4 regions of the Burkholderia sp. YIM B11467 genome follow, and region 1 is predicted to be linked to each of the others. Evidence: riboswitches for the same ligand, from Rfam matches in the RefSeq annotation. Region 1 holds a riboswitch; each other region holds the start of a gene.
What was found. A riboswitch is a leader RNA that binds a small molecule or an ion and turns the genes downstream of it on or off. The one in region 1 is predicted to bind cobalamin.
Positions count from the first base shown of each region.

Region 2: linked by a shared signal. The riboswitch ahead of ACTRWB_RS08990 (TonB-dependent receptor domain-containing protein) and the one ahead of cobG (precorrin-3B synthase) in region 1 are both predicted to bind cobalamin.
Region 3: linked by a shared signal. The riboswitch ahead of ACTRWB_RS35380 (CbtB domain-containing protein) and the one ahead of cobG (precorrin-3B synthase) in region 1 are both predicted to bind cobalamin.
Region 4: linked by a shared signal. The riboswitch ahead of ACTRWB_RS25605 (FecCD family ABC transporter permease) and the one ahead of cobG (precorrin-3B synthase) in region 1 are both predicted to bind cobalamin.

Region 1 covers NZ_JBQVSQ010000005.1:200,192-204,951, reverse strand. Annotated here, with positions in the region: gene cobJ (precorrin-3B C(17)-methyltransferase) at 1-209, opposite strand, end outside; gene ACTRWB_RS19165 (precorrin-2 C(20)-methyltransferase) at 206-940, opposite strand; gene ACTRWB_RS19160 (precorrin-8X methylmutase) at 937-1,563, opposite strand; gene cobG (precorrin-3B synthase) at 1,556-2,944, opposite strand; cobalamin riboswitch at 3,013-3,204, opposite strand; gene cbiE (precorrin-6y C5,15-methyltransferase (decarboxylating) subunit CbiE) at 3,407-4,642, shown strand; gene ACTRWB_RS19145 (cobalt-precorrin-5B (C(1))-methyltransferase) at 4,642-4,760, shown strand, end outside.
Region 2 covers NZ_JBQVSQ010000002.1:394,220-398,979, forward strand. Annotated here, with positions in the region: gene ACTRWB_RS08980 (alpha/beta hydrolase) at 1-74, opposite strand, end outside; gene ACTRWB_RS08985 (TetR/AcrR family transcriptional regulator) at 97-669, opposite strand; gene ACTRWB_RS08990 (TonB-dependent receptor domain-containing protein) at 799-2,727, opposite strand; cobalamin riboswitch at 3,066-3,258, opposite strand; gene ACTRWB_RS08995 (AraC family transcriptional regulator ligand-binding domain-containing protein) at 3,348-4,406, opposite strand; gene ACTRWB_RS09000 (hypothetical protein) at 4,573-4,760, shown strand, end outside.
Region 3 covers NZ_JBQVSQ010000017.1:4,663-9,422, reverse strand. Annotated here, with positions in the region: gene metE (5-methyltetrahydropteroyltriglutamate--homocysteine S-methyltransferase) at 1-1,417, opposite strand, end outside; gene ACTRWB_RS35390 (LysR family transcriptional regulator) at 1,544-2,452, shown strand; gene ACTRWB_RS35385 (CbtA family protein) at 2,475-3,197, opposite strand; gene ACTRWB_RS35380 (CbtB domain-containing protein) at 3,211-3,420, opposite strand; cobalamin riboswitch at 3,454-3,591, opposite strand; gene ACTRWB_RS35375 (histidine phosphatase family protein) at 3,643-4,230, shown strand; gene ACTRWB_RS35370 (inorganic phosphate transporter) at 4,390-4,760, shown strand, end outside.
Region 4 covers NZ_JBQVSQ010000008.1:40,411-45,170, forward strand. Annotated here, with positions in the region: gene cobT (nicotinate-nucleotide--dimethylbenzimidazole phosphoribosyltransferase) at 1-581, opposite strand, end outside; gene ACTRWB_RS25600 (ABC transporter ATP-binding protein) at 634-1,449, opposite strand; gene ACTRWB_RS25605 (FecCD family ABC transporter permease) at 1,446-2,444, opposite strand; cobalamin riboswitch at 2,604-2,856, opposite strand; gene ACTRWB_RS25610 (ATPase) at 3,012-3,362, shown strand; gene ACTRWB_RS25615 (cell division protein ZapA) at 3,359-3,673, shown strand; RNA gene ssrS (6S RNA) at 3,754-3,935, shown strand; gene ACTRWB_RS25625 (EVE domain-containing protein) at 4,007-4,468, shown strand; gene ACTRWB_RS25630 (SIMPL domain-containing protein) at 4,663-4,760, shown strand, end outside.

The DNA.
Region 1 (4,760 bases):
ATCACGATGCCGGCCGCGCACAGCGCGACGACCGGCAGGCCGCGCGCATAGAGTTCGCGCAGGTGCGCGCCGAGTTCGTCGAACGGCACGTCGGCATCGACGCGCGACGCGAGCCCGTGGATGCGCGCACCCGGATAACGCGCCTGGATACGCCGCGCGGTGTCGAGTGCGCCCGCGCCGAGAATCACGATCGCGGGCGGAGTCGTCATCCTTGCCATTTTTCCCCCGGCACGACGAGCAGCGAGAAATACGGCGACGCCATCGGGTCGACTTCGTCGAGCGGCACGATGCGCTGGCTCGCCATCGTCGCGCGCTCGACATACAGCGCGCGCTTCGCGAGCCCCAGTTCGTCGAGCACGCGCCGCACCTTGTCGAAATTCCGGCCGAGCTTCATCACGACGGCCGCGTCGGCCTGCGCAAGCCGCGCGCGCAGTTCGTGCTCGGGCAGTACGCCCGACAGCACCGACAGGCTCTGGTTGCGATAGACGAGCGGCTGGCTGAGCACGGCCGTGCCACCGAGCATCGCGCACACGCCCGGGATGACCTCGGTGTCGTAGCGCGGCGCGAGGCGGTCGTGCAGGTACATGTACGAGCCGTAGAAGAACGGGTCGCCCTCGCAGATCACCGCGACGTCGCGGCCCGCGTCGAGGTGCGCGGCGACGATCTCGGCGGCCGTATCGTAGAAGTCGGCGATGACCGTCTCGTAGCAAAGCGGCGGCGGCAGTGCCTCGGTCGTCACCGGATAGACGAGCGGCAATTGCGTCTGCGCGTCGAGCAGGTGCGCTTCGACGATGCCATAGGCATTGCCTTTCTTGCCCTTCGCGACGAAATACGCGACCACGGGCGCGGCCCGCAGCACGCGCAGCGCCTTGATCGTCATCAGTTCAGGGTCGCCGGGGCCGACGCCGACCCCGAACAGTCGTCCGCGTGCGGCCGTCATTCGACCTCCGTCGCGAGCGCGTTGACCGCGGCGGCGGCCATCGCGCTGCCGCCGCGCCGGCCGAGCAGCGCGACGTACGGCACGCCGCGGCTGTCGGCGTCGAGCATCGCCTTCGATTCGGCCGCGCCGATGAAACCGACCGGAAACCCGAGGATCAGCGCGGGGCGCGGCGCGCCGGCGTCGATCATGTCGAGCAGATGGAACAACGCAGTCGGCGCATTGCCGATCACGACGACGCTGCCTGCCAGATGCGGGCGCCACAGTTCGAGCGCCGCGGCCGAGCGCGTGTTGCCGAGATGCCGCGCGAGATCGGGCACCTCCGGCTCGCCGAGCGTGCAGATCACTCGGTTGGCCGCAGGCAGCCGCGCGCGCGTGATGCCTTCGGCGACCATCTTCGCATCGCACAGGATCGGCGCGCCCGCCGCGAGTGCCGCGCGGCCAGCCGTGCCGGCACCGGCCGAGAAGCGCAGGTCGTAGACGACGTCGACCATCCCGCTCGCGTGAATCACGCGCACCGCCAGTTTCTCGAGATCGGGCGGGACCTGCGACAGGTCGGCTTCGGCACGGATCGTCGCGAACGACTGGCGGTAGATTTCCTGCCCGTCGCGAATGTAGTCAAGCATCGGTGTGTCCTGGCTGTGCCGCGCCCGTCAGTCGGGCCGCGGCCTGGTCAATCGTCAGATGGCGCGCGAGCGGGGCGCCGAGGCCCGCGGCGGCGTCGCGCCGGTAAAGGTCGTAGTGCGCGGGCGCCACCGCAACGAGCGTGTGCATCGCGGGATGCGGCAGCGCGCAGTGGCGCTCGCAGCCGCTCAGGTGTACGTCGACCGGATGGCCGATACGGGCGGCGAGCGCGAGCGCGTCGTGTTTCGTGTCCGCATGCGCTTTCGCGCAGCCCGCGCTGCCGGTGCATGCGACCAGCGTCGCAAGCGGGTCCGACGGCGCGCAGACGAGGCCGAGCGACGCGAGCGTGGCGAGCGTGGCCGGCGCACGTTCGCGCGACACCCCGTGCATGAACACGCCTTGCCACGGCGTCATCGACAGCGTGCCGTCGCCGTCGGTGTCGGCCAGCGCGGCGAGCCGTTCCAGTTGCGTCGCGTCGAGCCGGCCGAGCACGAACTGCGCGCCGACGCTGCAGCGCGTCGCGTCGTGCGACGGGCGCGTGCCGAAACGCAGTGCCGGGTCGGCGCGCATGCGCCGCCTGTCCGCCAGCGCGGGATCGGCCGCGAGCGGGAACGGCAGGTAGTGCTGGGCGCGTTCGAGCAGTGCGCGTTCGCCGCACGTCGCGAGGAGGGCGCGCATCCGCGTAACGTCGGCCGGCGCGAGATCGAGGAACGCGAGCAGCAAGGCACGGACCAGCGCGACACTCTGATCGGGCGACACGTCGACCAAAGCCGGCCGGTCGCCATGCGCGACGGGCGGGCAGCCGGCCAGCCCGGCCGCGATGCGTACCGCGCCGTCGTCGCGACGCCACGCGGCCAGCCAGATGTCATGCGGATGATCGAGCGCCGCGACCGATTCGCCGCCGTCGAGCTGAATCGAGAATTTCGGCGACAGCTCGCCGCGACGCGGTTCGCGCGCCAGCATGTCGAGCAGCGGCATCGAGAGCGAACGGCTGTCGACGAGTGCGGCGGGATCGTGCCCGGCAAGCGGGCTGAGCATCAGGTTGCGAGCATCGTCGCTCGCGGCAAGCGCGGCCGCATCGGCGCTGGCGTCGATGCGTGGGCCGAGACCCGCGTCGAGCAACGCGCGCGTCAGTGCGTCGGCCGCATTGTCGCGGATGCCGCGCAACTGGAGATTCGCGCGATTGGTCGCGTCGATCGCGCCGGAGCCGCAGGTGCGCGCGGCGGCGGCAATCGCACGTGCCTGATGCGCGTCGAGCCGGCCGCCCGGCAGCTTGATCCGGCACAGCCCGCCATCGGCGGCCGCGACCACGCGCACGAGCCCCGGGCAGGCCGACGGGCGCACGACGGGGGACGCAGGAATCGAATCGGGGGCGGAACTCAACGGGGTACCGGGACAGTGTCGCGCCGCGGCCAACGCATCGGTACACCCCGCCCGACGCCGACTGGCACGCACGCACTTTCTGGCCGGCAGGTCTCCTGGCTGACAGGTCGGCACCGGCTCCCGGCCTTCCCGGTCGAACCAGTGGCATGAGGGGGGAGATCGGCTCGCTGTCTACAGTTGCGGGGGCAGCCACAGCGGCGCGCGGTGCGCCCTGTGTTCCCTCTTCGGCCCCGAAGGGCACCGGCGAACGAACGGCCGTAGGATACCCGATTTCGACCGCGGTTCGCGACCGGCAAGCCGTTCGCGACGGGCGAAGTGGAAGATGGCCGGGTGCTAGCGGGCCGGCAGATGAAACGGGCGATGGAACACGGTACCATGCCGTTTTTCGCAATGCGGACGGCTGCGCGGCTTCTTTCACGGCCGCGCGGCGACACGATGGAATTGAACGATGGGGAAGGGTGCATGACGGCGTGGCTGACGGTAGTGGGCATCGGCGACGACGGTTACGCGGGGCTCGGACGCAGCGCGCGGCGTGCGCTGCTCGACGCGACGCTTGTCGTCGGCGCGACGCGCCATCTCGACATGCTGCCCGCGCGGCTGCCGGCCGCGCGCGAAGCGTGGCCGTCGCCGTTCGATCTCGCGGGCGTGCTCGCGCGGCGAGGGTCGCCCGTCTGCGTGCTCGCGAGCGGCGACCCGATGCTGTTCGGCGTCGGCGCGACGCTCGCGCGCGCGCTTTCCCCCGACGAATGGCGCGTGCTGCCCGCACCGTCGTCGCTGTCGCTCGCGGCCGCGCGTCTCGGCTGGGCGCTGCAGGACATCGGCGCGGTATCGCTCGTCGGCCGTCCGCTCGCGACGCTCGCGCGCCACCTGCTGCCGGGCCGGCGCCTGTTCGTGCTGAGTGCCGACGGCCGCACGCCGGCTGCGGTCGCGGCCGAGCTCGTCGCACGCGGCTTCGGGCCGACGCGCATCAGTGTCTTCGAACATCTGGGCGGCCCGCTCGAGCGTCGTCTCGACGGCCTCGCACACGACTGGAACGTCGACGAAACCGCCGCGCTCAATCTGGTCGCGCTCGACTGCCAGGCCGGCCCCGACGCACCGCGCCGCGCGCTCACGCCCGGCCTGCCCGACGACGCGTACCGCCACGACGGCCAGCTCACCAAGCGCGACCTGCGCGCGATGACGCTCGGCCGCCTCGCGCCCGCGCCCGGCGAGCTGCTGTGGGATGTCGGCGCCGGCAGCGGCTCGATCGGCATCGAATGGATGCGCGCGCATCCGTCGTGCCAGGCGATTGCGATCGAAGCGCATGCGGAGCGACAACGCTTCATCGAGCACAACCGCGATGCGCTCGGCGTGCCGGGCTTGCAGCTCGTCGCGGGCCGCGCGCCCGATGCGCTCGCGGGGCTCGCCGCACCCGACGCGATCTTCATCGGCGGCGGGGCGACGGCGCCCGGCGTGCTCGACGCATGCTGGTCGTCGCTGAAACCGGGCGGCCGACTGGTCGCGAACGCGGTCACGCTGCAGGGCGAGATGGCACTCGCCGCATGGCGCGATGCGCACGGCGGCACGCTCACGCGCGTGTCGCTCGCGCATGCCGAGCCGCTCGGTCGCTTCGATACATGGCGGCAGCCGTTGCCGGTCACGCTGTATGACGTGCGCAAGCCCGACGCGGTCGAAGCGTCGAACACGACGGCCGTGTGATGCGCGACGAAACCCCCGAACAGCCCGCACCGCTGCGTTTCGGCTATACGACCGGAAGCTGCGCGACCGCGACGTCGCTCGCGGCCGCGCGCCTGCTGCTCGCGGGCCGTGCGGACGA
Region 2 (4,760 bases), on a different contig from region 1:
GCTTCGTCGCTGATCGAGGTCGGGAAGGGAACGACACGGCTCGGCAGGACGACGCCGTCAGGTTTGTCTTTCATCGCGTGATTTCCGTTCGATGCGTCATGCGGCCGAAGGCCAGTGACGCAGCATCACGTCCAGCGCATCGAGACTGCGCGACCACGACGCGTCGGAATCCGGCGCGCTGTGCGAGAAACCGCCCGCGCTTTCGAGCGTCACATAGCCCATGAAGAAGCCGCCCAGCAGGCGGATCGCATGAGCCTGTTCGGCGTCCGGAATGTCGTAGCTGCGCAGCACCGCGGAGGTCATCCTGACGAGCCGGCCGCCCGCGCTTTCGGCGGCGCGCTCGGCGCTCACCGGATGGCGCGCGGCCGCAAAGCGGCCGGGGTGCGCGCGCGCATAGTCGCGATAGACGTTCGCGAGCGCGGCCAGCGCGTCCTTGCCGGTGCGGCCGGCCAATGCGTCGGTCGCGCGCTCGGCGAGCTCCTTCAGCGCGAACAACGCGATCCGGCTCTTGAGATCGTCGAAACTCGGGATATGCGAGTACAGGCTGGCCAGCTTGACGTCGAAGTGCCGCGCGAGCGCCGCGCCGGTGAGCTGCTCGAAGCCGGTTTCATCGGCGAGCTGCGCACCGGCTTCGACGAGCCTGTCTACGGTAATGCCGGCACGCGCCATGACGGATGCTATGCGGGTTAGTCAAAAAACTAATTCTATTAGTTTTTGCGGCGATGTCAATTTCCCGCGCGCGCCGGTTGCGCCGATACGCATCGGCGCCCGCGACGCAGGCGCCGATGCACGGGGCGGTCAGAACGTGTAGCTGACCTTGCCGAACGCGGTGCGTCCGAGCGTGTTGTAGCCGTACGCGGTCATGTACTGCCGGTCGAACAGGTTCGACAGCGATGCCGACACCGTCAGGTGCGAATTGATCCGGTACGACGCGCGCAGGCTCACCGTCAGGTACGACGGCAGATACTGCGTGTTGGCCGGGTCGTCGAACGTCGAACCGCCGTAGAGCAGCGACGCGCCGGTGCTCAGCGCATGCAGGTGCAGTTCGTCCCACGTGTGGTCGACGTTGAGGCTGACCGTCTGGCGCGGCCGGCGGTTGAGCCAGGTCTGGTTGGTCTCGTCCTGCGGATTCAGGATGCCGACCGCGACGCTCACCGGCGTCGAGCGGCCGATCGTCCCCTTGTACGACAGGTCGATGCCGCGAATATGCGAGCGGCCGATGTTGATCGGCGAGAACGTCGCCGGGTTGTAGGCGACCAGGTTGTTGACCCGCGTGTCGTAGATCGCGGCGGTGAACGTGCCGTACGACGTGTTCGCGTCGATCGCGGCCTCGACCGACGTGCTGCGTTCCGGGCTGAGGTTCGGATTGCCGTAGCCGGGGTAGTACAGGTCGTTGAAGCTCGGCAGGCGGTACGCATTGCCGTACGACACGCGCGCCGTATAGACCGGCGTGATCGCCCACGACAACGCGGCGTTGCCCGTGTTCACGGATTGCCCGGCGATGATTTCGTGGCGACCCGCGAGGAACATCGTCACGCTGCCGAGCGTGGCCGACTGATGCAGCGAGAACGCGGAGTCGTTGCGCGTCGGCACGCCGCCGGGAATGTCGATCGGCAGGAACGCCTGTTCGCGCGTGAAGTCGTAGGCCAGCTTCGATTCGCCCGACAGCGGCAGGCCGAACAGGCGGAACCCGTGCTCCTGATGCGTCAGCGACGTCGAGATGCTGAAGCGTTGCGAATTGATCTGGTCGGTCGCGAGGGCCGGGTTGTCCGCGTAGATGAACTGGCGATCGTTCGCATAACCAAAGGACTGGTCGAACTGCGTGTCGGGCGTGATGTCGAGATGGAACGCGACACCGGTCGTCAGCTGGTGATCGAGCTCGCGGTTCGCATAACCGAGGTTGTCGAAGGACAGATCGGAGCGGTGATACAGCGCGAACGTCGAGATCGACCAGTTGTCGCGCGCGTAACCGAGGCGCGCATCGAGATCCTGCGCGTGATACGGATTGCGGCCGGCCTCGTGACCGGAGAAGAAGGGCCGCGTCGCATCGATGCCGGCCGTGTTGTAGTCGTGCAGCCCGAGCGAATAGGTAAGACCGCCGAGCGCGGCAAGCGGCCCCGTCGACGGCACGGTGCCCGACGTGCGGAACTGCGTGTCGAACGTCTTGTTCGAGCCGCCGCCGAACGAGACGGTGGTCTGGTTCGGCTGGTTGGACGCACGGCGCGTGAAGAGCTGTACGACGCCGCCCATCGCATTGGCGCCGAACGACGCGGCGGCCGGGCCCGAAATCACTTCGACGCGTTCGAACGCTTCGGTCGGCAGGTCGGCCCACGGTGCGATGCCGGTAGTCGGCGAGCCGATCCGGATGCCGTCGATGAACACGGCGACCTGGCTGGCCGACGAGCCGCGAATGCTGACCGACGAGGATGAGCCGGGGCCGCCGCTCTGCGAAACGGTGACGCCCGGCAGCGTCGCGAGTGCCTGCGTGATGCTCGGGTCGCTCGGCGACAGCCGGTCGAGATCCTCGCGCGTGAGCACCTGCGTCGACGCATAACGCCGGTCGAACGATTCGGGCAGGTACCGCGTGTCGGTCACGCTGATCGTCGGCAGGTCGGCGCCTTCCGCGGGCTGGGACGGCTGCGGGAGCGCTGCGTCGCCGGCGGCATGGGCGATCGGGGAGAGCAGCGCGGTGGCGGCGGACGTGGCAAGGAGGTAACGAATGTTCATGAGGCAGCGAGAGTGAGCGTGTTGCGCGTACGGCGATCGTGTGCGGGGGGCGGGCAGGGCCGGCCGGTTTGTTCCTGGGTCATGGCGTGGCCGGGCCGCGCGGCGGGCCGTCGCGGGTGCAGGCGCGGCACATGCCGGACGACGCGATCGATGGCGCAAGCCGTATGCGCGCGGGCAGGCCGCGCCTGCCGGCGGCGTGCCGGTGCGACGCTTCCGGCGGGGAAGCGGATTCGGGAACGAAGGACATCTGAAGGATCCTGAGGTCGGGCCGTCCATGCAACGGGCGACCGCCAATGGCGGTGCTTGGCGCTCCGGGACACCCCGCCCGGTGCGGCTGCTTGGACCTCGGGTCGATGGCAGGTCTCCTGGCTCGCGGGTCGTCATCCGTGCCGGCCTTCCCGGTTTCCCAGTGGCACGCAGTGGCACGAATTCGCCGCTCACAGTTGCGGGGGCAGCCGCAGATTCGAGGCGCCGCCTCTCCTGCGTTCCCTTTTGATCCCGTCTCCGGGAACCATCAGCGCGCAAGCGTAATGGCGCGCACTCCGGCGCGTCAATTCTTCGGTCGCGCGAGGATGCGAAAAAACGTCATTGCCCGGTAAAAACTTTCGAAATCCTTTCTTTTATGCGCCGACGCCGCGTTTCATGTCTGACGAAACGGGTGGGCTCGAGGTTGCATGCTCGCGCCTGAACCGGCTCGGCGCGACGCCGGTCCAGCGCACGAACGCGCGCCTGAACGCCTCTTCGCCGCCGAAGCCGAGAAACGCGGCCACGCGGGTCACCGGCCAGTCGGTCTCGTGCAGGCATCGCCGTGCAGCGTCGGCCAGGCATTGCTCGCGCAGCACGTGATATCCGCTGCCTTCGGTTGCGAGCCGGCGCCGCAGTGTCGCCTCGCTGACGCCGAGCCACGCGGCCAGTTCCGCGAGCGCCGGCAGCGCCTGTTCGCGCGCGAGCGCCGCATCGAGAAAGCCGCGCACCTGCTGCGCCCAGGACACGACGGCCGGTGCCGCATCGATCAGACGAAACGGGAAATCGACGAGAAACGCGTCGAGCTCGCCCGGCTGCCGGATCACGCGGTGATCGAGCCGCGCCGCATCGAACGAGAAGCCGTAGGTTTTCCGGCCGACGTCGACCGGCGCGTTGAACAAGCCGAGCAGCGGCATCGCGTCGTCGCGGCGCGGATGGCCGAGCCAGACTTCGTCCGGCCGCAGCGGCTGCCCGATCAGCCAGCCGAACAGCTGCAGATAGCAGAACAGCCCCGTCAGGTCGACGAGGCATGCGGCCGGGCTGCGCGTGCGGCGCAGCGAGTCCATCCGGAACGTCGCGCGAGCGTCGCGTACCGAGAGCGACAGCGTACCGGCGCGCGGCGTCAGCATCTCGCAGAAGTCGCGCGCGCAGCGGATCGCGTCGGCGAGCGTCGCGCAGCTCAGCAGGCAGCGGCACATCAGGTCGACTTCCTGCTTGCGCATCGGCGGATGGCCGTTGCCGCGCGCGACCTGTGCCTCGAGCCGCTCGATCGCGTCGCGGTAGAGCGCGACGAAGCCGCGCGTCGCCGTCGCATCTTGCCGCGGCTGCGCATCGCGGTCGGCCGGCGGCGCGCCGCTGCGCGTGAGTTCGCTCAGCAGGCGCGCGTCGAGGCCCGGCAGGACCCGGCCGCTGGCCGGCATGGCGCGCTGTTTCATGTGTCTCCCGTTCTGATCGTTGCGACAGGGGCCGGTGAGCGGGCCGGTAGGGGTCCGTGAACCGTCGCCACGCAAGAATACTAGTCACGCCGGCCGCCTTCGGCCTCGCCGGAACGGCGTAGGCCGGCCACGCATCCCGCCATGAACGACCACGGACGACACGCGAATGATCCAGATCGTAGATGAAATCACGCTCGCGCCCGAGCGCATTCCCGACGTGCTTGCACTGCTGCGCGACCGCTACCTGCCGGGCCACGCGGCGCGCGGGCTGACGGCGGCCGGCCGCTGGGTGTCGCCGCCCGTCGCGGTGCCGGGTCAGGCGAGCACGCTGTGGCTGACGTGGCAGGTCGACGA
Region 3 (4,760 bases), on a different contig from region 1:
CCGCGCGCATCGCCGTGCGGTAACCCGCTTCGTCCAGCGCGCCGGCCTTGAACTGGCTGCGCGCCTGGCGGATTTCGACGGTCTGCGGGAACGAGCCGATCGTCGTCGTCGGGAAGGCCGGCAGGCTCAGTCGGGCCGACTGCTTCGGCGCGCGCTGCGCATAGGGGCTCACGCGGTTGCCGAGCTGCGCGTCGATACGCGCGATCGAGGCCTTCACCACCGGGTTGTTCACGCGCGGCGAGCGGCGGCGCGAGTCGATCGCGGCGGCATTCGCGGCAAGCGCATCGGCCACCTGGTCGCGGCCTTCGTTCAGCGCGGTGGCGAGCACCTTCAGTTCGTCGAGCTTCTGCAGCGCGAACGCGAGCCACGAACGGATCTCCGCGTCGAGCTTCTCCTCGCTCGCGAGATCGACCGGCACGTGCAGCAGCGAGCACGACGGCGCGAGCCACAGGCGATCGCCGAGCTGCTTCGCGAGCGGTTCGAGCCAGTCGAGCGTCGCGTTCAGGTCCGTCTTCCAGATGTTGCGGGCGTTGATCGCGCCCACCGACAGCACGCGCCCGGCCGGCAGTTCGCGCACCAGTGCGTCGACTTCGTCGCGTGCATTGATCGCGTCGATATGCAGGCCGTCGACCGGCAGCGAGGCCGCGAGCGTCAGGTTGTCCTGAAGCTGCCCGAAGTAGGTGGCGAGCAGCAGCTTGATGCGGCGCGTTTCCAGCGTCGCATAGGCGGTGCGGAATGCGTGCCGCCATTCGGCGTCGAGCTCGGTGACGAGAATCGGTTCGTCGATCTGCACCCATTCGACGCCCTGCGCGGTCAGCGTGTCGAGCAGCGCGCCGTACACGGGCAGCAGCTTCGGCAGCAGTGCGAGGCGATCGGAATCGTCCTTCGCCTTGCCGAGCCACAGGTACGTGACGGGACCGAGGATCACCGGCTTCACGGCCACACCCTGCGCCTGCGCTTCCGCCAGTTGCTGGAGCAGGCGCGACGGGTCGAGCGAGAAGTTCGTGTCCGCGTGGAATTCCGGCACGATGTAGTGATAGTTCGTGTCGAACCACTTCGTCATTTCACCGGCCGAGACGCCGCCGCAGCACGCGGCATGCTCTTCCGCCGACTGCGCCGACCGGCCGCGCGCGACGCGGAAATAGTTGTCGAGCACGTCGCCGTGGAAGCCCTGCACGCGCTTCGGCAGGTTGCCGAGCGTGAAGCTCATGTCGAGCACCTGGTCGTAGAACGCGAAGTCGCCGAGCGGCGCCAGATCCAGATCGCGCTGGTCGTTCCAGTGGCGCTGGCGCAGCTGCGCGCCGAGCGCCTTCAGCTCGTCGCGCGACGATTCGCCTTTCCAGTAGCGTTCGAGACCGAACTTGAGTTCGCGCTTCGCGCCGATTCGCGGGAAACCAAGGTTGTGTGTGGTGACCATGACGCTGCCGTCCAGATGTAGTGAATGTCCGGCAGCCATGATAGGGATTTCAATACATGAAATAAAATGGCATTATTTCATTCATCCATTAAAATTGTTCATGTATCTGTTGGGTGAGCGATAACCATGCTGGAACGATTCCATCTCGTCGTCATTCGTGAAGTCGAGCGCCAGGGCTCGCTGACCGCGGCCGCCAACGCGCTGCATCTCACGCAATCGGCGCTCAGCCATACCGTCCGGAAAATCGAGCAGCAGCTCGGCACGCCGATCTGGGATCGGGAAGGCCGCGGCCTGCGGCTCACGCAGGGCGGGCAATATCTGCTGAAGCTGGCGAACCGGCTGCTGCCGCAGTTCGAGCTCGCCGAAGAGCGGATGAAGCAGTACGCGAAGGGCGAGCGCGGCACGCTGCGCATCGGGATGGAATGCCACCCGTGTTACCAGTGGCTGCTGAAGGTCGTGTCACCGTATCTGTCGCGCTGGCCCGACGTCGACGTGGACGTGAAGCAGCGCTTCCAGTTCGGCGGCATCGGCGCGCTGTTCGGTTACGACATCGACGTGCTCGTCACGCCCGATCCGCTGAACAAGCCGGGTCTGCACTTCGTTCCGGTATTCGATTACGAGCAGGTGCTGGTGGTCGCTGACTCACACCGGTTCGCGAACGCCGACTACGTGACGCCCGAGCAACTGACCGACGAGATCCTGATCACCTACCCGGTCGAAACCGACCGGCTCGACATCTACAACCAGTTCCTGACGCCGGCCGGCATCGTGCCGAGGCGGCACAAGTCGATCGAAACGACCGACATCATGCTGCAGATGGTGGCGAGCGGGCGCGGCGTGGCCGCGCTGCCGAGATGGCTCGCGGACGAATACGCGGACCGGATGCCGGTCGTGCCGGTCAAGCTCGGCAAGAAGGGCATCGCGAAGCAGATCTTTCTCGGCATCCGCGAGGCGGACGCGGCGATCGACTATCTGGCCGCGTTCGTCGCGCTCGCGCGCGAATCGACGTGGAGCGCGCCGCGCATGCTGCGCTAGGCGCGCCCGGTTGCAGGACGCGTCAGGCGGCGCGCATGCCGATGCGTTCGCCGCGCTCGACCCACGCGCCGAATAGCAGGCCGATCGTCGTCCACATGATCACCTGCATGCCGATCGCCGCGACGCGGAACTTCCACAGCACGGCGGCCGGGAAAGCGGCCGGCACCTCGTTGATCGACGGCAGCCCGAACTGCACCGCCGCGATGATCGCGACGAACACGAGCCCGGCGACGATCGACGCGTTCCATTGGCCGAGCTTCGCCAGCAGATGGCGGCGCACGCTGACCGAGAACACCATCGTCGCGATCGAGATCGCGATCATCAGGAAGAACAGGCCCGTGCGATAGCCGATCGTGTCGGGATCGCCGACCGACGGCGGATTGGCCGGGTACTTGAGGTTCGGCACGATCACGAGCGCGATGAACGCCGCCAGTGCGAGCCACGCGGCCAGCGGCCGTGCCGGGAGGCGGCCGCCGCGCCCGTACGCGAACGCAAAGACCAGCGAGAACAGCCCGCCGAATGCCGCGCCATAGGTCACGACACCGGTCAGCAAGCCAAGGCCGGCCTGCGTGTGACGACTGACCAGCTCGGGCTCCGGCGCGTCGCCTTTGGCGGCGTCGAGTTTTTCTTCAAAGGAAATCGCCTGATCGACTTGCGGTTCGCCGACGATTTTCGCGAAACCGAACGTGAGGAGGCCCGCGGCGATGCCTGCGAGCATCCCGCGCATGAGCAGCTTTCCGACCATCGTGTTCTCCGCGTCAGTGGCAGGGAAAGCCGAGCAGATGGCGGCCGTCGTGGACGAATTCGTGCACATACATGCCCGGCACGAGCGACGTCGCGCCTTGTTCCGCGCCGACGAAATACAGTGCGAGCAGCAGGATCAGGCCGACGAACACGGCCCACGGCAACAGTTCACGGACGGGGATGGGTGCCGGCACGACGACCGGCTTCAGCACTGCTTCGCTCATGGATGCACCTCAGGGGAATCGCGCCCCGACAAATGTTGGATGGGTACGAAGGCAGGTCTGGCTTCCGGGATCGAGATTCCCCGGTTACAGTGGCGCGACCGCGCCGGAATTGCACCGGCTTCCGCGTTTCGTATCGGGCGGATTGTACGCGCGAAAGTCCGCGTGTTGAAGTAACGGCGTGCGAGCGACCGCACGTTCCGCCCGGCCCCTCCGACAACCGACATGACCCTGCATGCCTCGCTGCGCCTGATCGCACACGCATCGACCCGTGCGATGCGCACCGGCACGTTTCCCGACGACGATCCGCTCGACGCGCGCGGGCTCGCCGACGCCGCCGCGCTGCGCGACCGGTGGGCGGGCCTCGCCGGCGCGATCGTGCTGTGCAGCCCCGCCCGCTGCGCGCGACAGACTGCCGATGCGCTCGGGCTACGTGCCGACATCGATCACGCGCTGCGCGACATCGACTACGGCAACTGGCGCGGCCAGCGGCTGCACGATCTCGGCCGCGACTGTCCTGACGAATTGGGTGCATGGATCGGCGATCCGTCCGCATCGCCACACGGCGGCGAATCGTTCGACGCAGCGATGCGGCGTGTCGGCACATGGTTGAACGCGCTGCAGCACGAGCGCGACATCGTCGCGATCACGCATGCGGCGATCATTCGCGCGGCCGTCGCGCAGGCTCTGCGGATGGATTCCAAGGCCGCGACTCGCGTCGACGTCGCGCCGCTGTCATGCACGACATTCGCCGCATCGCCGCATGGATGGATGTTGATCGCGGATGTCGATCGGCGCGACACTGATGCGTAAGCCCATGTCGTGCCGAGTTGCGTGCGCCATGTGGCCGAAGATGCGTGCCGGCGCTCTGCTTACATCGCTGTAAGACATACCGTTCGCCATCCCGACTGTCATCAAACTGACTGCTGGCCGAAGCTAGGATCAGACGCGATTCCCCTACGAGATGCCGTCATGAATCAACCTGCTTCGTCCGCCTCGAACAATTCGGGCTCCGTCGAACGCACCCGGCAAGTCGGTTATGCCGTCTTCCTGCTGGTGCTCGCGATCGGCGCCGTCTATATCGCCATGCACCTGATCGACGATCTGTCGTCGGTCCGCGAAGCATCGCTGTTTCCGTACCTGATGCTCGGCGCCGCGCTGCTGATCGCGCTCGGCTTCGAATTCGTCAACGGTTTCCACGACACCGCGAACGCGGTCGCCACCGTGATCTACACGCACTCGCTGACGCCGAACGTCGCGGTGATCTGGTCCGGCATGTGGAACTTCCTCGGCGTGATGGTCTCGAGCGGCGCGGTCGCGTTCGGCATCCTGCAGTTGCTGCC
Region 4 (4,760 bases), on a different contig from region 1:
ACGCTGAGCAGGCGGCTCATCAGGCACGCGGCCGACGATGTGTTGGCGATCCCCATCTCGCCGAAGCCGATCACGTTCGTGCCGAGCGATGCATGCAGGCGCACCCGCGCCGCACCGGCCACGAGCGCCGTCATCGCCTCGTCGTGCGTCATCGCCGGCTCCGCCGCGAAGTTGCGCGTGCCGCGCGCGACCGGCAGCGACACCAGCCGGTCGGACAGCGGCAGCGGCGACGCCACGCCCGCATCGACGATCTCGAGCGTGCTCTGCGCGACGCCCGAAAACGCGTTGATCGCCGCACCGCCGGCCAGGAAGTTCGCGACCATCTGCGCGGTCACCGCTTGCGGATAAGGACTGACGCCCTCGGCCGCGATCCCGTGATCGCCGGCGAACACGATCATCACGGGGCGCTGCACGACCGGCCGCTCGGTGCGCTGGATCAGGCCGATCTGCAGCGCGATCGCCTCGAGCTGGCCAAGGCTGCCGGGCGGCTTGGTCTTGTGATCGATCACATGCTGCAGGCGCTTGCGCAGCGTTTCGTCGAGCGGCGCGATCGCGGGCGGGAAGTGGGTCGAATTCGTCATCGAAGAGCCGTGTCGTGGGTGCGGCCTGCGCCGCGCATCGGGAAAGGAAACGTCATTGTCGCTCGGGCCACGCCGGCAGCAGCGCGTCGCGGCCGTTCTCGCGGATCAGCACGAGCGGATAACCGAACGCGTCGCTCGCGCGTTCGGGCGTCAGCACATCGTGCACGGGGCCGGCCCACGCGTGGCCGCGGCCGTCGAGCAGCAGCGCATGCGTCGCGAAACGCCGCGCGAGATTCAGGTCGTGGCACGAGAACAGCACAGTGCGTGGGCCTGCGTCGAGCCATGCGGCCAGCGCGGTCAGGCAATCGATCTGGTGATGCAGGTCGAGATGCGCAAGCGGCTCGTCGAGCAGCATCAGTGGCGCATCCTGGCACAGCGTCGCGGCCAGCGCGACCCGCTGCCGCTCGCCGCCCGACAGCGACAGCACGTCGCGCGACGCAAGCGCGGTCAGGTCGAACGTCGCGAGCGCCTCGCGCGCGGCCGCGCGGTCGCCGTCGCGCTCCCAGCCCCAGCCGCCGAGATACGGAAAGCGGTTGAGCAGCACCGTGTCGAACACGGTCGCGCTGAACGCGTCGTGCAATTGCTGCGACATCAGCGCGCGGCGCTGCGCGAGTTGCGCGGGCGGCCACGCGGCCAGCGGCCGGCCGTCGATCTCGACATGCCCGCCGGCCGGCGGCTGCAGCCCCGCGAGCGTCGCAAGCAGCGTCGTCTTGCCCGCACCGTTCGGCCCCGCGACGCACCAGATCTCGCCGGGGCGGAACGCCTGCGCGAGTCCGTCGAGCAGCGTGCGCGCGCCGGCCTTCAGCGTCAGGTCGACGGTCGCGCAGGTCAGGTCGCCGCCGCCGGCGTGCAATGCGGCATGCGTCATCGCATCGGTCTCCTCAGCAACATCCACAGGAACACCGGCACGCCGATCAACGCGGTCATCACGCCGACCGGCAGTTGCGCGGGCGCGATCGCGGTGCGCGCGAGCAGGTCGGCCGCCATCACGCCGCCGCCGCCCGCGAGCATCGCGGCCGGCAGCAGCATCCGCTGGTCGTTGCCGAACGCGAGCCGCAGCGCGTGCGGCACGACGAGGCCGACGAAGCCGATCGTGCCGGCCGTCGTCACCGCGGCCGCAGCGGCCAGCGACGCGACAAGATAGATCCGCACGCGCAGACGCGCGACGGGCACGCCGAGCGCAAGCGCGGTCGCGTCGCCGCGCAGCAGCACGTTCAGTTGCGGCGCGGCCGGCAGCGCGACGCATGCGCTCAGCAGCAGCGCGCCCCACGCGAACCACGGCGCCGTCACGCCGTTCAGGTCGCCCGTCAGCCAGAAGATGATGCCGCGCAGCCGCGCATCGGGCGCGAGCGACAGCAGCAACGTGACGAGCGCGCCCCACCCCGCCGCGATCACGACGCCCGTGAGCAGCAGCCGCGGCGACGCGTCGCGCGAATCGCCGCGCCACAGTTCGCGGCGCGCGAGACCGAGCACGAGCGCGACCGACACGAGCGAGCCGGCGAACGCCGATGCATCGACGAGCCACCACGCGCCGCCCGCGATCATCGCGACGAGCGCGAAACCGGCCGCGCCGCCGGACACGCCGAGCACGTACGGTTCCGCAAGCGGATTGCGCAGCAGCACCTGCAGCAGCGCACCGGCAAGCGCGAGCAGCGCGCCGCACGCGAAGCCCGCGAGCGCACGCGGCAGGCGCAGCGTGCGGACGATATCGGCGAACAGCGCATCGCCGCCATGCGGCACGAGCGACGCGAGCGCCTGCCATGGCGACATCGGCACGCTGCCGATCGACAGCGACGCGATGAACAGCAACGCGACCACGGCGGCCAGCGTTGCCCAGATCGCGGCAGCGCGTGCGGCGCTCATGCCGCGTAAGGCCGCGCGCATGACACGCGGCGCATCCGCCGGCGGCTGCCGGCCGGGCATGACAGAAGCGTCGCGCAGACGATTGGGGTCAGCATCGAAGAGAATTCCGTGAAGCGTTGCGCACCCCGCTTCCCCGCGGGCCGCGCGTCACGAAGCCCGTGCGGGCTTCCCGTCTCGGCCGGTATCCGGGCTGGCGGCGTACCGGCTCGCCTTCCCGCGCGATGACGCGCAGTGGCCCGCGCCCGTGCGCGAAACCTTCACGCGGAACGCGCCCGAGCCGGCCTGCGTCACCGGACGCGGCCGCTTACCGTTGCGGGGGCAGCGCAGGTTGGCGGCTTCCTGGCGGAGCCCGCGCCCTGCTTCCCGTTTAACCGCGCGTTCACGCGCGAGCACCGAGGCGGCGCCAGTTTAGGAGCGGGTCGCGCGAGCGTCAAGGAAGCGTCCGGGAATGCAAAAAGACGCACCTATTCGCGGCAAGAAGCAGGGGTGTTACGACTGGAAACGTTACAGATGTCGGATTGCGCGTTATTCCGCGCTAAAATGCTGGGTCTTTAGAGGACGCAGCAAATGCTCAACGAACTCGAAACCTTATCTCAAAATATTGGCCGTCTGATCTCGCTGAACAAGCGCTATCACTCGGAACGGCTCGCGCTCGAGGAGCAGGTCGCGCAATTGCGCGCGGAAGCGGACACGGTCCGCGCGGAACTCGCGCAACTGCGCGACGAACGCAATGCGCTCGCAGCCGAGCGCGACACGTTGTCGGCAAAGATCGACGACGCCCAGGTGAAACTGAACGCGATTCTCGAAAAGCTGCCGCGCTCGAAAAACGCGGAGCAAGCCGACAACCAGCTCGACCTGCTGGATGCGCAGGCGCGTACGGAAGGCGATGACGCGGCCAGCCACGGAGAACATGCATGAGCACCAAGCAGATCGAAGTCTCGATTCTCGGTCAGCCCTATCGGCTCGCCTGTTCGGCCGAGACCGAAGCGGCGCTGCTCGAGGCAGTCGCGCGCGTCGACGCCGAAATGTCGAAAATCCGCTCGAACAGCTCGGTGCGCGGCACCGATCGCATCGCCGTCATGGCCGCGCTGTCGCTCGCATCGGAATTGCTGCGGCTGCAAACGAGCGTGCGGCACGGTGAAGCATTTCCGGCGGAGGAAATCCGTCGTACAATGCACCAGATGAACGAACAGCTCGGCGCGGTGCTTGCACAGCACGAGACGCAGTAAGGTTTGATCGATACGTCGATTCCCCTTGATCTCGGCGATCAACGGTGGTCAAATTGGCGCATCGAAATACAGTTCAGTCAGCTTCCCTGCCTGGTTCGCCAAGGTCATATATTCCTTGAACCAATGCCATGTGCACGGTTGCGGAAATTTGTAGCACGGGCGCGCGCGTCACTCTGTCTGATGTACCCGAAGTGCTGCTAACTGCGACCAATTCTGAACCTCAGGTTCAGGATGCCGGCCTAGCGGCCAAGGCGGGGGCCTATCCAACGGCATCGGGCACGTCCCGGTGCCGTTTCCTTTTGTAGCAGCCTTTTTCTGCGTCGATCACGATCCATGCAATACTGGCTGATGAAGTCCGAACCGGACGAAGCAAGCATCGACGATCTCGCTCACGCACCGCAGCGCTCGCTGCCGTGGACTGGCGTGCGCAACTATCAGGCGCGCAATTTCATGCGCGACACGATGAAGATCGGCGATGGTGTGCTGTTCTATCACTCGAGCTGCCCCGAGCCGGGCATCGCGGGCCTCGCCGAAGTATCGTCGACGCCCTACCCCGATCCCACGCAGTTCGATCCGAAAAGCCCCTATTACGACCCGAAGTCGACGCAGGAAGCACCACGCTGGCTGCTCGTCGACGTGCGCTACGTGAAAAAGTCGGCGCTCGTGCCGCTCGCCGCGCTGCGCGAACACGACGAGCTCGCCGACATGCGCGTGCTCGCCCGCGGCAACCGGCTGTCGATCACGCCCGTCACGCGCGCCGAATGGCGGTTCATCACCGAAAAGCTGATGAAGTAGGCGCACGCAGTAGGCGCGCGCCAAACGTCAAATCTGGTCAGTACACGTCGCCGCAACGGAACTCGCGCTGGTTTCGCGCGGCCTAAGCAACCGCTGTCGGCCGATCGGGCCGGCTGTTGTTTTTTTTGTCGCGCGGTACGCCCGCGTCGCGCACGCGTCATCCGCCTGCGCGCCCTCGCACAAGGAGTCCAACAATGACCAAGAAATCCGCACTCGCGCTGTCGCTCGTCCTCGCCGCCGCCGTTCCCGTCGCGCTGACGCTCGCGTCGCCCGCCGCGCACGCGCAAACGGC